DNA from 2 places in the Streptosporangium sp. NPDC005286 genome. Region 1 is predicted to be linked to the other one. Evidence: riboswitches for the same ligand, from Rfam matches in the RefSeq annotation. Region 1 holds a riboswitch; the other holds the start of a gene.
The links. Region 1 has a riboswitch for cobalamin ahead of ABZU75_RS04270 (CbtB domain-containing protein). Riboswitches for the same ligand answer to the same signal wherever they lie in the genome.

Region 2: it holds a riboswitch for cobalamin, as region 1 does, so the genes downstream of both, metE (5-methyltetrahydropteroyltriglutamate--homocysteine S-methyltransferase) here and ABZU75_RS04270 (CbtB domain-containing protein) in region 1, are expected to answer to the same signal.

What each region holds. Positions count from the first base shown of each region.
Region 1 covers NZ_JBEXGU010000006.1:82,621-89,699, forward strand. The annotation lists gene cobO (cob(I)yrinic acid a,c-diamide adenosyltransferase) at 1-117, opposite strand, end outside; gene ABZU75_RS04260 (magnesium chelatase subunit D family protein) at 119-2,200, opposite strand; gene ABZU75_RS04265 (CbtA family protein) at 2,250-2,975, opposite strand; gene ABZU75_RS04270 (CbtB domain-containing protein) at 2,986-3,174, opposite strand; cobalamin riboswitch at 3,205-3,337, opposite strand; gene cobF (precorrin-6A synthase (deacetylating)) at 3,545-4,309, opposite strand; gene chrA (chromate efflux transporter) at 4,376-5,557, opposite strand; gene ABZU75_RS04285 (hypothetical protein) at 5,842-6,309, shown strand; gene ABZU75_RS04290 (multicopper oxidase family protein) at 6,429-7,079, shown strand, end outside.
Region 2 covers NZ_JBEXGU010000043.1:33,885-40,963, reverse strand. The annotation lists gene ABZU75_RS18135 (serine hydrolase) at 1-591, shown strand, start outside; gene ABZU75_RS18130 (helix-turn-helix domain-containing protein) at 779-1,099, shown strand; gene ABZU75_RS18125 (O-acetyl-ADP-ribose deacetylase) at 1,182-1,694, shown strand; gene ABZU75_RS18120 (GNAT family N-acetyltransferase) at 1,793-2,803, opposite strand; cobalamin riboswitch at 2,863-3,082, shown strand; gene metE (5-methyltetrahydropteroyltriglutamate--homocysteine S-methyltransferase) at 3,183-5,438, shown strand; gene ABZU75_RS18110 (hypothetical protein) at 5,644-7,079, shown strand, end outside.

The sequences.
Region 1 (7,079 bases):
GGCGGCGGTGGACTTCCCCTTGCCCGGCCCGGTGTGCACGATCAGCAGCGGCCGGTTGCGGCGCTGGCGCGTGGTGAGCCCGTCCTCGGGCACCGTGTCCGGCTTGCCCTGCGGCATCTCAGACCGCCTTCCGGTAGTCGGTCCGGTAGTCACGGACGAGCCCGCCGAGCCCGCCGCCCGCCGCGAGCGCGTCGAGCCGTACCGCGGGCGCGCCCAGCCTGGCCGCGAGGTCGAGGGCCAGGGCGAGCCGCACCGGACCGCTCTCGCAGTCGACCACGACCCCCGCCGTACCGGCGAGCAGCGCGGCGGGGGCCGCCACGTCGGACCCCGAGGTGGCCCGGCCGTCGGTGACCACCACGAGCAGCGGCCTTCTGGCGGGGTCGCGCAGCCGCTCCACCCTGAGCACCTCGGCGGCCCGGCGCAGCCCGGCCGCCAGCGGGGTGCGACCGCCGGTCGGCAGCTCCCGCAGCCGCGCCGCGCCGACCTCGACCGAGGAGGTCGGGGGCAGCACCAGGTCCGCCGTGGATCCCCTGAAGGTGATCAGCCCGACCTTGTCCCGCCGCTGGTAGGCGTCGAGCAGCAGGCTGAGCACGGCCGCCTTGACCTCGCGCATGCGCTGCCGGGCCGCCATGGAACCGCTCGCGTCCACCACGAAGAGCACGAGGTTGCCCTCCTTGCCCTCGCGGACGGCCTCGCGCAGGTCGGTGTCACGTACCAGCAGGCCGGGGCCACTGCGGCCGCGCTCGCGCTGGTACGGCGCGGCGGCGCGGAGCGTCGCCGACAGATGCGGCCGCTGGAGCCTCCCGGTGGGAACCCGCGATCCGGTGGTCCGCCCGTTGGGGGTACGGGCCCGCGACCGCCGTCCCGAGGCACCGTCGCCCAGTCCGGGGACCTGGAAGGGGCGCACCCGGTACGGTTCCGCTGCGGCGATCACCCGCTCCGTGGCAGGGGCGTCCGGTGCTGCGCCGGTCCCGTCGGAGGCACCTGGAGCGTCGGAGGCGCCGGTTCCGGAGCCGTCGGCGTCGCGGTGCGGGCCACTCTCGTGCGCGGAGCTCTCCGCGGAACCGGTCTCCGGAGCGTCCCCGGAGTTCACGGGCCCTTCCGGACCGTCCGAATCACCTGGACCGCCGGAGCCACCCGGCCCCCCGTCCGGGTCGTCCGGCTCGCCCGGCTCGCCCGGCTCGTCGCCACCGTGCTCCGCCAGGAGGTCGTCGAGGCGTGACTCGTCAAGGCCCGGCGCGTCGAAGGGGTCTCGGCGGCGGCGGTGCGGCAGCGAGAGACGGGCCGCCTCACGCACGTCCTCGGCCGTGACCTCGGCGCCGCCGCGCCAGGCCGCGTGCGCGATGGCCGCGTTAGCCGTGACCAGATCGGCCCGGAGCCCGTCCACCTCGAAGGCGGCGCACACCCCCGCGATCTGGCGCAGCCGGGCGTCCGGCAGCACGACCTGCCTGACCCGCTCCCTGGCCTCGGCGATCCGCCGCGCCAGGGCCGCCTCCTGTCCCGCCCACCCGGCGGCGAAGGAGGCGGGATCGGCGTCGAAGGCCAGCCGGCGCCGTACCACCTCGGCCCGCTCGTCCGGATTCCTGGACGCCCGCACCTCGACGGTCAGCCCGAAACGGTCCAGGAGCTGTGGCCGCAGCTCGCCCTCCTCCGGGTTCATCGTGCCGACCAGCAGGAACCGCGCCGCGTGCCGTACCGAGACCGACTCTCGCTCGACGAAGCAGGTGCCGAGCGCGGCGGCGTCGAGCAGCAGGTCCACGAGATGGTCGTGGAGCAGGTTGACCTCGTCGACGTAGAGGACACCTCGATGTGCGGCGGCGAGCAGGCCCGGCTCGAACGCCCTGACCCCCTCGGTGAGCGCGCGCTCGATGTCGAGCGCGCCGACCAGCCGGTCCTCCGACGCGCCGACGGGCAGCTCCACCAGCGCGGCCGGACGCTCCTGCCCGCTCTCGCCCGCGTCGTGCGGGCCGTCGGGGCAGCCCGGATCCGGCTCGGCCGGGTCGCAGGAGAAGCGGCAGGCGGCGATCACCTTGACCGCGGGGAGTTGTGCGGCGAGCGCGCGGACGATCGTGGACTTGGCGGTCCCCTTCTCCCCCCGGACCAGCACACCGCCCACCCGTGGGGAGACCGCGTTGAGTATCAGCGCGAGCTTGAGGTCGTCGAGACCGACGACGGCACTGAACGGATAGGCACCGATCACGAGGTTTCTTTCTGCGAGATCCTGCTGACGTGTCCGACCCGCCGAACGTTCAGTTCGGGGCCGCCGTGAGCGCGTCGCGGCGGACCGCGCGCTGGACGGCGATGCCGTACAGGACACCGATGGCCGACCAGAGCACGAGTTGCGTGCCGAGGGAGGACAGCCGGAAGTCCCACAGCAGCTGGGCGGGGAAGCCGTCGGGCACCTCGTTGACCGCCGGCAGCACGAACAGGGTGACGATGACGGGGACCAGGAAGCCGGCCGCGCCGGCGATCCAGGGCCTGGCCGGCACCTTACGGGCGCAGGCCACTCCCACCGCCACGGACAGCAGGCCAATGGCGACCAGGACCAGGTACAGCGTGGTCCGGCTGCCGATGGTGTCCGGGTCACCGACGGCGGGCGGGTTGGCCGGGTACTTGACGAACGGCACCAGCACGATCGCGACGAACGCCGTGGCGGCCATCGTCGCGGCCAGCACAACGTCGGAGCGGGGACCGATCCGGCCGCGCAGCCCGGCGAAGACGAGGGAGAAGATACCCCCCACGGACATGCCGTACAGGGCCAGGGCGAGGAAGAGCCCGGCCTGCTGGCCGGACCGGCTGACCAGTGCCTCCTCCCCGTGGGAGTGCCCGACCTCGGTCTGGGCGTGGGCGGCGGCCTCTTCGAGCGCGATGGCCTGGTCGATGTTCGGCTCGCCCAGCAGGTAGGCGAACACGGCGGCGATCAGCCCGGCGACCAGCCCGACGAGCAGGCCGCGGAGCAACAGGGTACGGATCACGGCGCGCGGTCTAGTGGCAGGGAACGCCGAGCAGGTGGCGCCCGTCGTGCATGAGTTCGTGCAGATAGTCGCCCGCCTGCGACACCACCCCCTGGTCGAAGGTGACCAGGTAGGCCACCAGCAGGAGCAGCGGAACCGCCACGAGCCAGCGGGCCAGGTGGGAGAGGGGAACGGGCTGAGAAACGGACAGCTCACGCATGAGTAGCCTCCTTGGGGATGACGCGTCCCGACAGATGAGGACGCGGCGGCCAAGTAACCTGGCTCCCGGAACTCACGTTCCGGATACAGTGGCGCGACCGCACCGGCTTCTCACCGGACTTCCCTCGGACCACCGCGAAATCGTCCGCAATGTAACTCTTTTCGTGGCGGACCGTCAACACAAGATGATTCGTCGCGGCGCGGCGGACCCGGTTCCGCCCGTCGATCCGGCCGCCACGGCCCGCTCCCCGGCCCGGGATGGATCGGGCTTTGGAGGTGAGCCTCTGCTGCGCGGGCCATACGGCCATGACGGCGACGAGCGGATACCGACCGGATGCGCGGCGGCCCCCGAAGGCCGCCGCGACAGGTGCTCAGCGAGTCACCCTGCGGAGCAGGTAGGTGTCCATGATCCAGCCCTTGCGCGCCCGTGCCTCGGCGCGCAGCTCGCGGATCCGGTCGGCGACCTCGGACACCGGTCCGGCGACCAGGATCTCGTCGGGGGTGCCGATGTAGGCGCCCCAGTAGATGTCGAAGTCGGCGCCCGGATCGGCGCCCAGATCGGCGAAGGCGCAGTGCGCGTCCAGCATGACGACGACGTCGTCGGCCGAGGGCCCCTCCTCGGCGAGACGCCGGCCGGTGGTGACGTGCACCGGCCGGGCGACCCGGGTCAGGCTGACCCGATGCCGGGCGGTGAGTGCGGACACGCTGCTGACACCGGGAATCACCTCGTGCTCGAACCGGACCGAGCCCCGCTGGTGAATCTCCTCGACGATGGCCAGGGTGCTGTCGTACAGGCCCGGATCGCCCCACACCAGGAAGGCACCCGTCTGCCCCTCGGCGAGCTCGTCACGGATGAACCGCTCGCAGATGTCGGCGCGGCGCGAGCGCCAGTCCTCGACCGCGGGCGCGTAGTCGGGAGTGGTCCGGTCACGTTCGGGATCGCCGGCCTCGACGATCCGGTACGGCGGGCGAGCGTGCGCATCGACGAGGTCGTGCCGCAGCTGGACGAGGTCGTGCTTGACCTCGCCCTTGTCCAGGACGAAGAACACGTCGGTACGGGCGATGGCCTTGACCGCCTGGAGGGTGAGATGGTCGGGATCACCGGCACCGATGCCGATGATGAGGATTCGCTTCACCAGACAGAGTCTGCCCGTACCGTTTCGAGATTCGGCACGGGGGGCCGCCCCGGCGACGCCTGCCGGTCAACCGACGAGCAGCGTACGGGCCAGCCCGATGGCGGCGGCCGCGGCGATGAACCAGGCGGTGTTGAGCCTGGTGCGCCACTGCAGCAGCAGCGCGAGCACGGCCAGTGCCACGGTGAGCGGGTCGACGAACGCGTCACCGGCCAGTTGCAGGGTGACACCGGCCATCAGGGCCAGCGCGGTGGCGTTGACACCGTCCAGGAACGCCGATGACCAGGCCCGGCCGCGGATCCGGTCGACGAGCCGGGTCAGCAGGCCGACCAGCACGAACGACGGGGTGAAGATGGCGACGGTGGCCAGCACCGCCCCCGGCAGGGCGGCGATGACGTAGCCGATGAAGGTGGCGGTGGTGAACACCGGCCCGGGGGTGAGCTGGCCGATGGAGATCGCGTCCAGCAACTGGTCGCGGGTGATCCAGCCGAGCCGCCGTACGAAGTCGCCCTCCAGGAAGGCCAGTAGGACGTAGCCACTGCCGTACAGCACCGAACCGATCTTCAGGAACGTCAGGAACAGCTCGGTGAGCCGGCCGCCGGTGGGGTCGGGAAAGCGCGGCCCGACCAGCAGCGGCACCAGCACCAGGCCTGGAGAACCGCGACTCGGCAGCCAGACGTGCCTGGTGCCGCCCGCCATCACCACCAGCCCGCCGGCGGCCAGCACGAGCAGCTCGTTGACACCGAGCAGGTACAGCGCCAGTGCCACCGTGGCGACGAGCGCGGTCAGCCGGCCCTTGATCGCGGTCCTGAGCAGTCCGGCCAGGGCCCACACCACGATGGCCACCACCACCGGTTTGATCCCGTACAGCAACCCCTCCGCGGCAGGGGTCCGGCCGTAGCGGACATAGGACCAGGCCAGGGCGAGGACGATGGCGAAGGCGGGCAGGATGAAGCACACCCCGGCGGCGATCAGCCCCTTCCAGCGAGCCCGGTCATAGCCCAGGTGGATGGCCAGCTCGGTGGAGTTGGGGCCGGGGATGAGGTTGACAGCGCCTATCAGGTCGACGAAGCGCTCATCGGAGACCCAGCCGCGCCGGCGCACCAGTTCGTCACGCATCATCGCGGTGTGCGCGGCCGGGCCGCCGAATCCGATCACGCCGAGTTTCAGGAAGACCCCGATGACCTCGCCCAGCGCGTGTGCCGGCCGTCCGCCGGATCCGCCGCCGGTGTCATCGTGCGAAGCGTTCATCGTGGCCTTCCAGCTGGGGGTGCACCGAATCGTGCATTGTTCACGACCGCGTTGAACGCCAGGCCGACGGCGGCGAAACACCGGGACCGCGGCCGTGAACGTTTGACGCTCGGCGAACGCTCCCGGTCCTGACCTCGGCGCCGTCCATGGTCCCAGCCCGAGCCGCCCGACCTGCCGATTCCCGGCCCCAAGTGGTGGCGCAGACAACAGCAAGAGCCTGCCAAGTGGTGAAGGTGATCCTTGGAACGTCAACCTCCTCCGACCGACACTCCAGGGAACGTTCCATGCGCAAGGTCTTCCTCGGCTCCGCCGCACTCCTGCTGCTCGCCGTGATCGCCCAGTTCTACCTCTCCACCTTCGGCGCCTTCGAGCGTCCCACCCCGAGCCCGGGTGCCTCCAGCGCCATCACCCCGCACGCGATCAACGGGATCGCGGTGATCCCGGTGCTCTCCCTGGTCACCGCGATCGTCGCCGCGCTGGCCCGCGCGGGCGGCAAGATGATCTGGCTGAGCCTCGTCCCGCTGGCGGTCATGCTGGGCCAGCTCTTCGTGATCTTCCCGTTGGTCGAGCTGTCCGGTGCCACCAAGGAGCAGACCAACACCTTCGCCCACATCGTGTTCGGCTTCCACGCGGTCCTCGGTCTGTTGCTGCTCTGGGCCTCCGTGGTGATCTTCCGCGAGGCGAGGGCCCTGGCCTCGAACGCCACCCACGCCAGGAGACGGGCCCCCCACATGGCCTCCTCCCCGTTCTGATCTCACCCGCGCCCCGGCGTCCCGAGCCGTTCCCTCCTCAGTCGGGCCGCTCCTCTCCGCTCCCTCGCCTCGGCATCCCGTGCCGCCTCTCACAGTTCTCCGACCCTCCCTGAAAGATCATGAACACCGCGCAGCTCCTCGCCCTGGACCACATCGTGCTCGTTCTCGTCGCCGCGCTCTGGCTCGGCGCCGGCGTGAGCACGGTCATGGCCCGCCGCGACCGCCGCACCCGCCTGATCGCCCTCGGCCTGACCCTGGCGGCGCTGGCCGCCACCGGCCTGCGCGTCGGGCTGGCGGTCACGCTGAGCCGTTCGGGGTGGTGGTTCGCCGCCGACAAGCTGATCCTCGCGCTGCCGCTGGTCGGCGTTCCCGCGCTGGTCGCCGCCGTCGCCGCCCTCCCCCGGCTGCTCCGCCCTTCGCCGTCCCCCGCCACCGCCGTGCCCACGCTGACCGCCGGGTACGGCGCCCTGGGCGGTGTCGTCGCGGCACTCACGATCTCCCACCCCGTCCCTCCGGTCCTGGCCGGCGTCCTCATCGCCCTGGTCGCCGTCGGCGCCACCATCACCTGGCATTCGCTCGGCACCGTCTCCCGTACGGGAGGCGTGGAGACCGCGACCGGAACCGTGGCGCGCGGGAGGTGGAGCACCACGGCGGGGATCGCGGTGCTGTGCACGGCCCTGGTCTGGGCGGGCCTGTCGGCATGGTCGAGCCGGATACCCGCGACACTGGACCTCGGCGCGCACCACCGGGGAACCACCGTCCAGGACCCC
Region 2 (7,079 bases), on a different contig from region 1:
GACCAGGTCGTCTCCGCCATGATCGAGGAGAGTGACAACGCCGCCGCCGACCTGCTGCGCGACCGCCTCGGCCCCGGCGCGCTGCGCAAGATCGCGCAGACCGGCGTCGGTACCATCAACGGCGAGATACTACGCGCCTTCGGCGGCTGCACGCTGCCCGCCGACGTCTGTCTGAAGAACTACGTCAAGGCCGGTACGCAGGTGCGGCCCACACTCCCCGGCTTCGCCCAGCAGGCTGCCTGGGCCGAAACCGTGACCCGCGTCGAACCTGGCGTGCTGCGCGAAGTGCTCGCCGGACTCAGGAAGGACAAGACGGCGAGCAAGCACCTGGAGTGGCCGATGCGCCAGCCCGGCGCCGACCCCCGCACGCTCCTCATCGGCACCAAGGGGGGCGCGCTGCCCGGCGTCATCAGCGAGGCCATGTACATCGTCCGGCCAGGTGAGAAGCCGCGCGAGACCGTCCTCGCACTGCGGCGACTGCCTGAGGCGACCTGGTTCTCCGGGATGCGCAGCTATGCTCATCAGCAGTTCATCGTGCGGATGGCGACCGATCCCGTCTTCTTCGCGAAAGTCCGCGCAGCATTGAAGTGAGGCAACCCTGACCAGTGTCGACGACCGGCTCCAGGACCTCGAGGCGCGGGTCGCCGCCCTCGAGGCCGCGCTCACCGTTCCCAAGCCACCGGCGGACGGCGACGACACCGGCCTGATCACCTACGGCGGCCAGGCCAGGCTCGGCGGCTACCAGTGGCTGTGGGAAGTGGCCCGCAGCCCCGGCTGGTTGCTTCAGCAGCCGACCGGGCCGTTGGCCGCGGTGCTGGCCGCCGCCGGGCATCCGGCGCGCTTCGAGATCCTGCAGCTGCTGGTCGTCGGGCCCAAGCCGGTCGCCGACCTGCAGGCCGAGCTGGCCCTCGCCTCCCCCGGCCAGCTGTACCACCACCTCAAGACGCTGGCCTCGGCCGGGCTGGTCGAGCAGCCCGAGCGGGGGGTCTACCGGGTACCGTCACATGCGATCTTCCCCGTGCTGGCCCTGGCCGCCGCCGCGATCGACGTGGCCGAGCGCTCCGGCGCTCCGGTGAAACCTCACGATCTTCCTGGCTGAGGTTCAGCGGGTGCGCGAGGACCCGCGTCAAGCCGGTGGAATCGGCGCCGGGAATCGAGGTTCCGCTGGCAGACTCGACCTCATGCAGGTAACGCTGGTCCAGGGGGACATCACCGCGCAGCAGGTCGACGCCGTCGTCAACGCCGCCAACTCCTCGCTGCTGGGAGGCGGCGGGGTCGACGGGGCCATCCACCGGCGTGGCGGCCCCGCGATCCTGGCCGCCTGCCGCGAGCTGCGCGCCTCGCACTACGGCAAGGGGCTGCCGACCGGCCAGGCCGTGGCCACCGTCGCGGGCGACCTGCCGGCCCGCTGGGTCATCCACACCGTCGGCCCCGTCTTCTCCGCCACCGAGGACCGCTCGCACCTGCTGGCCTCCTGCTACCGGGAGTCGCTCCGGGTCGCCGACGAGCTGGGTGCGACCAGCGTCGCGTTCCCCGCGATATCCACCGGGATCTACCGCTGGCCCATCGACGACGCCGCCCGCATCGCGCTCGGCACCGTACGCAGCGCACCGACACAGGTCACGGATCTGCGGTTCGTACTGTTCACCCCGGACGCCTACGCCGTCTTCGAAAGGGCACTCGACGCCGGGTGAGGGGTGGCGAACCACTGACACAAAGGCTGCCGTGCCTGCCTCTCCAACACACCGGTCGCCTGAGCTCGCCGGCGAAGCCTCCCAGCCCTAACGAACCCTCAGGTGCCGTGAGGGCCCCGGGGCCGGGCGTCGAGCACGCGGGCCATGAGCCGTTCGTGGACGCCGGGGTCGTTGGTGTGCGGCTCGGACTCGCCGGTGGCCTCGAAGCCCAGGCGCCGGTACAGCCGGGCCGCCCCGTCGTTGCCGTCCACGACCCACAGCTCGACCCTCCGATGCCCGTGCTCGGCGGCCCACGCGACGACTTCCTCGACGAGCAGGGCACCGACCCCGGCGCCCCGCGCGGCCGGATCGACCCACATGCCGTACACCTCGACCGCCCCACCCCGGTCTTCGGGCACCCAGCCTCCGGCGACCCCGGCCACCCGGCCCTCAACGACCGCGACCGCCTTCACCCCGCGCTCCGGCAGCATCCCGGCACGCCACCGTGCCTCGTCGTACGCCTGTTCCCGCCCGAGTGAGGAGGAGAAGGCCTCCGGTGCGTCCGCCAGTGCCGCGAGCCGGACATCACGGAACGTCTTCCAGTCCTCGGTCGTCAGACGGCGGACCTCGGCCGGGCCCATCTGGAATGCATCTCGGTGCCCGGTCAGGGCCAGCTCGCCGACGACCTGATCGCCGCTCTTCTCGCCGGTCGGGCGAAAGCCGAGCCGGAGGTAGAAGCGCTCGGGCCCGTGCTCTCCCGGAGCCCAGGTAACCGTCGCGCGGGTCTGTCCACGTCTGCGGACCTCCGCGCACACGGACTCCACCGCGAAGCGGCCATATCCCCGCCCCTGCTGATCGGCGGCGATGTTCAGCCGCCAGATTCCACAGCGGGGCGTGTCATCCGGGTCGTCCGGGTTGAAACGGACCATGAAGAAGCCCATGACGAAGCCCACCAGCTGCTCGCCGTCGAAGATCAGTCGAGGCCAGGCGATCTCAGGCTGCGCGTACGCCTCGGCAAGTGACCACGCGACCGGGTCCACGAACTCCTCCTGGTCGGGTCGCACCTGCAGCCGGCACGCGGCCTCGACGTTGTCCGCGGTGACCTTCTCCAGGCGAAGCGACGAAGACATGCTGACAACCTACAGATCGTCTCCGAGAACTCAACGGGATAAATGCCGCCCGCCCGGTTAGACTCCTGGGCGCGGATGGTTCATCCAGGTCCCCGGGATCTGGATGTCGTAAGAGGGAACCCGGTGGGAATCCGGGACTGCCCCGCAGCGGTGAGTGGGAACGACCGCCGTCACCACGCACTGGGCCTTTGGGCCTGGGAAGCGACGGCCAGTAGGACATGCCTGTCCCAGGTGTGGCGCCCGCGAGTCCGAAGACCTGCCTCCGCCCGTGCGCCGTTCGGCGCGCGGTGGTCCGCGGCCTCGTGGGAGGGCCAGGGACGCGCGCCGCGCGCTCCTTCCCTCCTGCCCGGCCGCCCGTGGCTCAGCGAGGGAAGCTGCCATGCAAACGACGATCCTCGGATACCCCCGTATCGGGACACACCGGGAACTGAAGTTCGCCACCGAGGACTACTGGGCCGGGCGCTCCGACGCCACCGCCCTGGCGAAGACGGCCGAGGTCCTGCGCCAGGAGGTCTGGACGGGCCTGCGCGACGCGGGCCTCGACACGATCCCGTCGAACACGTTCTCCCTCTACGACCAGGTACTCGACACCAGCGTCATGGTCGACGCGGTGCCCGGCCGTTACCGGCACCTGACCGGCCTGGACCGGTACTTCGCCATGGCCCGCGGCGTCCAGGACGTCCCGGCGCTGGAGATGACCAAGTGGTTCGACACCAACTATCACTACATCGTGCCCGAGGTGGGGCCGGACACCCGGTTCCGGCTGGCCGACGGGGCACGGTCCAAGCCGCTGGCCGAATACGCGGAGGCCAGGGCCCTGGGGGTGGAGACCCGCCCGGTGCTGGTCGGTCCCCTCACCTATCTGCTGCTCGCCAAGGCCTCGCCCGGCGCGCCCGCCGAATTCCGGCCTCTCGACCTGCTCGACGAGCTCGTCGAGGTCTACGCCGACCTGCTGGAACGGCTCGCCGGGGCGGGCGCGCGGTGGGTACAGCTCGACGAGCCCGCCCTGGCCTCCGACCGGAACGCCGAGGAGATCGCCGCGCTCGCCCGCGTCTACGAACGCCTCGGCGAGCTGCCCAACAGGCCCCGGATCCTGGTGGCGACCTACTTCGGTACGGTCGACGCGGACGCGCTGCGCATGCTGGCCGCAACCCGTGTCGAGGCGGTCGGTCTGGACTTCGTCGCCGGGCCGGGAAATCTCGGCGTGCTCGCCTCCGTCGGCGGACTACCCCGCAAGACCGTCGTCGCCGGGGTGGTGGACGGCCGCAACGTGTGGCGTACCGACGTTCAGCGGGCGAAGGCGACCTGCGCGGTCCTGCTCGGCCTGGCCGACCAGGTCGAGGTGAGCACCTCCTGCTCGCTGCTGCACGTCCCGCTCGACCTGGACGCCGAGACCGCGCTGGCCCCGGCCGTCCGGGGTCGTCTGGCCTTCGCCCGGCAGAAGGTCGCCGAAGTCGTCGCCCTCGGCCGGGCCTCGCGTTCCGACGCCCCCGGCCCGCTCCCCGCCGCCGAGACCGAGGCCGAGGCCGCCACGGTCGACCACCGGGTCCGGGCCCGTCTCGACATGCTCGGCGACGGCGTCCGCCGTGGCGACCGGGCCGCGAGGTTCGCCGCCCAACGGGCCGCGCTACGCCTGCCGGATCTGGCGACCACGACCATCGGCTCGTTCCCGCAGACCCCCGAGATCCGCAAGGCCCGCGCCGCCCACAAGGCCGGGCAGCTCACCCACGCGGCCTACCAGCAGGCCATGAGGGAGGAGGTCGAACGGGTGATCGCCCTGCAGGAGGAACTCGGCCTGGACGTCCTCGTCCACGGCGAGCCCGAACGCAACGACATGGTGCAGTACTTCGCCGAACGGCTCGACGGATACGCCGCCACCGATCACGGCTGGGTCCAGTCCTACGGGTCGCGCTGCGTCCGTCCGCCGATCCTGCACAGCGATGTCTTCCGGCCGGAGCCGATGACGATCGGCTGGGCCACCTACGCGCAGTCCCTCACCGACAAGCCCGTCAAGGGCATGCTCACCGGCCCGGTCACCATGCTCGCCTGGTCGTTCGTCCGCGACGACCAGCCCCTGGCCGACACCGCCCGCCAGGTCGCCCTCGCCCTCCGCGACGAGATCCACGATCTGGAGGCCGCAGGAATCCGCATCATCCAGGTCGACGAGCCCGCCCTGCGCGAGCTCCTGCCGCTCCGCGGGGACGAGCACGCCGCCTATCTGGCCTGGGCCGTCGGCGCGTTCCGGCTGGCCACCTGCGGAGTCGCCGACTCCACCCAGATCCACACCCACATGTGCTACTCCGAGTTCGGGGAGATCATCGGTGCGATCGGCGACCTCGACGCCGACGTCACCAGCGTCGAGGCCGCCCGCTCCGACATGGAACTCGTCGCCGACCTGCGCGATGCCGGCTACCAGAGCGGCATCGGCCCAGGCGTCTACGACATCCACTCGCCCCGCGTCCCGTCCTCCGAGGAGATCGAGCAGAACCTGCGGCGCGCCCTTCAGGCCGTCGACCCGGCCCGCCTGTGGGTCAACCCCGACTGCGGCCTGAAGACCCGCGGCTACCCCGAGACCAGGGCCTCCCTGCGCAACATGGTCACCGCCGCCAGGGCTCTCCGCGTGCCGCAGAACTGATACCGGGTCGCTCGCCCCGTCGCCGGTGCCCGGCGGTGGGGCGAGTCTCCGGGATCGGAAACCGGCCGGCAGCGCGGCCTTCAGCTCCGGCGCCATCGTCCTGGACCACCGCCCGGCCGCCTGACAACCGCTGAAGCCGCCACGAGACAACCTCCTCTGGACGCAAACGATCAAAAGATGGCAGTGTTTGGGCAAAGGGGGCGATGTGCGGGTTGAGGACTTGTCCGATGCTGAGCGCCGGGTGTGGGAGGCGTTTCCAGTTGGGGAGGAGGTCGACTTCACCACCGGGAAGCCGGAGGAGGACGACCCGGCGGCAGGGGCGGCCTGGGACGAGGGGCGGACGGTCCGGGCCAGGGTGATCGCCGCCCTGCTGATGAGCGAGGAGCCGCCCCGGTCGCACCGGATCCCGGCGCTCCGGATCAAGGGTGCCCGGATCACCGAGTGGGTGAACCTGGCCTACTCCACCCTCCGCCACTCCGCCCGGTTCCTGTCCTGCTTCTTCGCGGAGAAACCCAGCCTGCACTGGGCGCGCTGCCCGCAGCTGAGCTTCAACGGCTCCCACCTGCCGGGCCTGTACGCCTCCAACGCGCAGGTCGACGGGCATCTGCTGCTGGAGGGATGCGTGTTCACCGGCCCGGTGGAACTGCGCGGAGCCCAGCTCGCCGGAAGCCTCACGCTGAGCCACGCGCGGAGCCTGGACATCGACTGCGACCGGCTCCAGGCGGGGCGGGGCATCGCCGCGATCGGGCTCGGCACCACGGACCAGGTCAGCTTCTCCAACGTCAAGGTGAGCGGCACCGTGACTCTGGATCATGCCCGTCTGGCGGCCTCCGGCCGGAGCGCGCTGAACATGGACGGGCTGATCGCCGACGGGAGCGTCTTCTGCCGGTGGATGACGGTCACCGGGATGGTCAGCCTGCGCAACGCCCGGGTGACCGGGCCGTTCGGCTTCACCGGGACCACGATCGACCATCCCGGTCAGATGGTCTTCCGGGGTTCCAGGATCACCGCCGAGGGCGGGCTGTACCTGGGCGCCGGGTTCACCGCGACGGGCACCGTACGACTGGCCAACTCGCGGATCGACCGGGAGCTCAGCCTGAGCGGCGCCCACCTGACCTGTCCCGGCGGTGACGCACTCCAGGCCGCGGAGCTGCAGGTCGAGGGGAGCTTCGACGCGGACGGGCTCAGCGCCGAGGGGCGGGTGGATCTCTCCCAGGCGCGCGTCTCGGGGTCGCTGAACCTGACCGGCACGAGCCTGTCCGCGCCCGGCGGGGTCGTGCTCGATGCCGACGGGGTGAGTGTCGGCGGCGGGCTGTCGTGCACCAAGGGGTTCCGGGCCGAAGGCGCGGTCCGTCTCGCCGACGCGCGCATCGGGACGTTCGCCGACTTCAACGGTGCCCGGCTGAGCAACCCCGACGGCCAGGCGCTCGACCTCGCCGGGGCGAGCGTCGGCGCCGGCCTGGAGTGCGGGCGCGGCTTCGTCGCCGAAGGGGAGCTCACCTTGATCGGGGCCCGAATCGGCCGGCATCTGTATCTCAACGACGCGACCCTGTCCGCACCGGGCGGCCGGGCCCTGGCAGCCTGGCAGTTGCAGGCCCGCGAGCTGTATCTGCGCCCCAAGCGGGCGCCCGAGGGCACCGT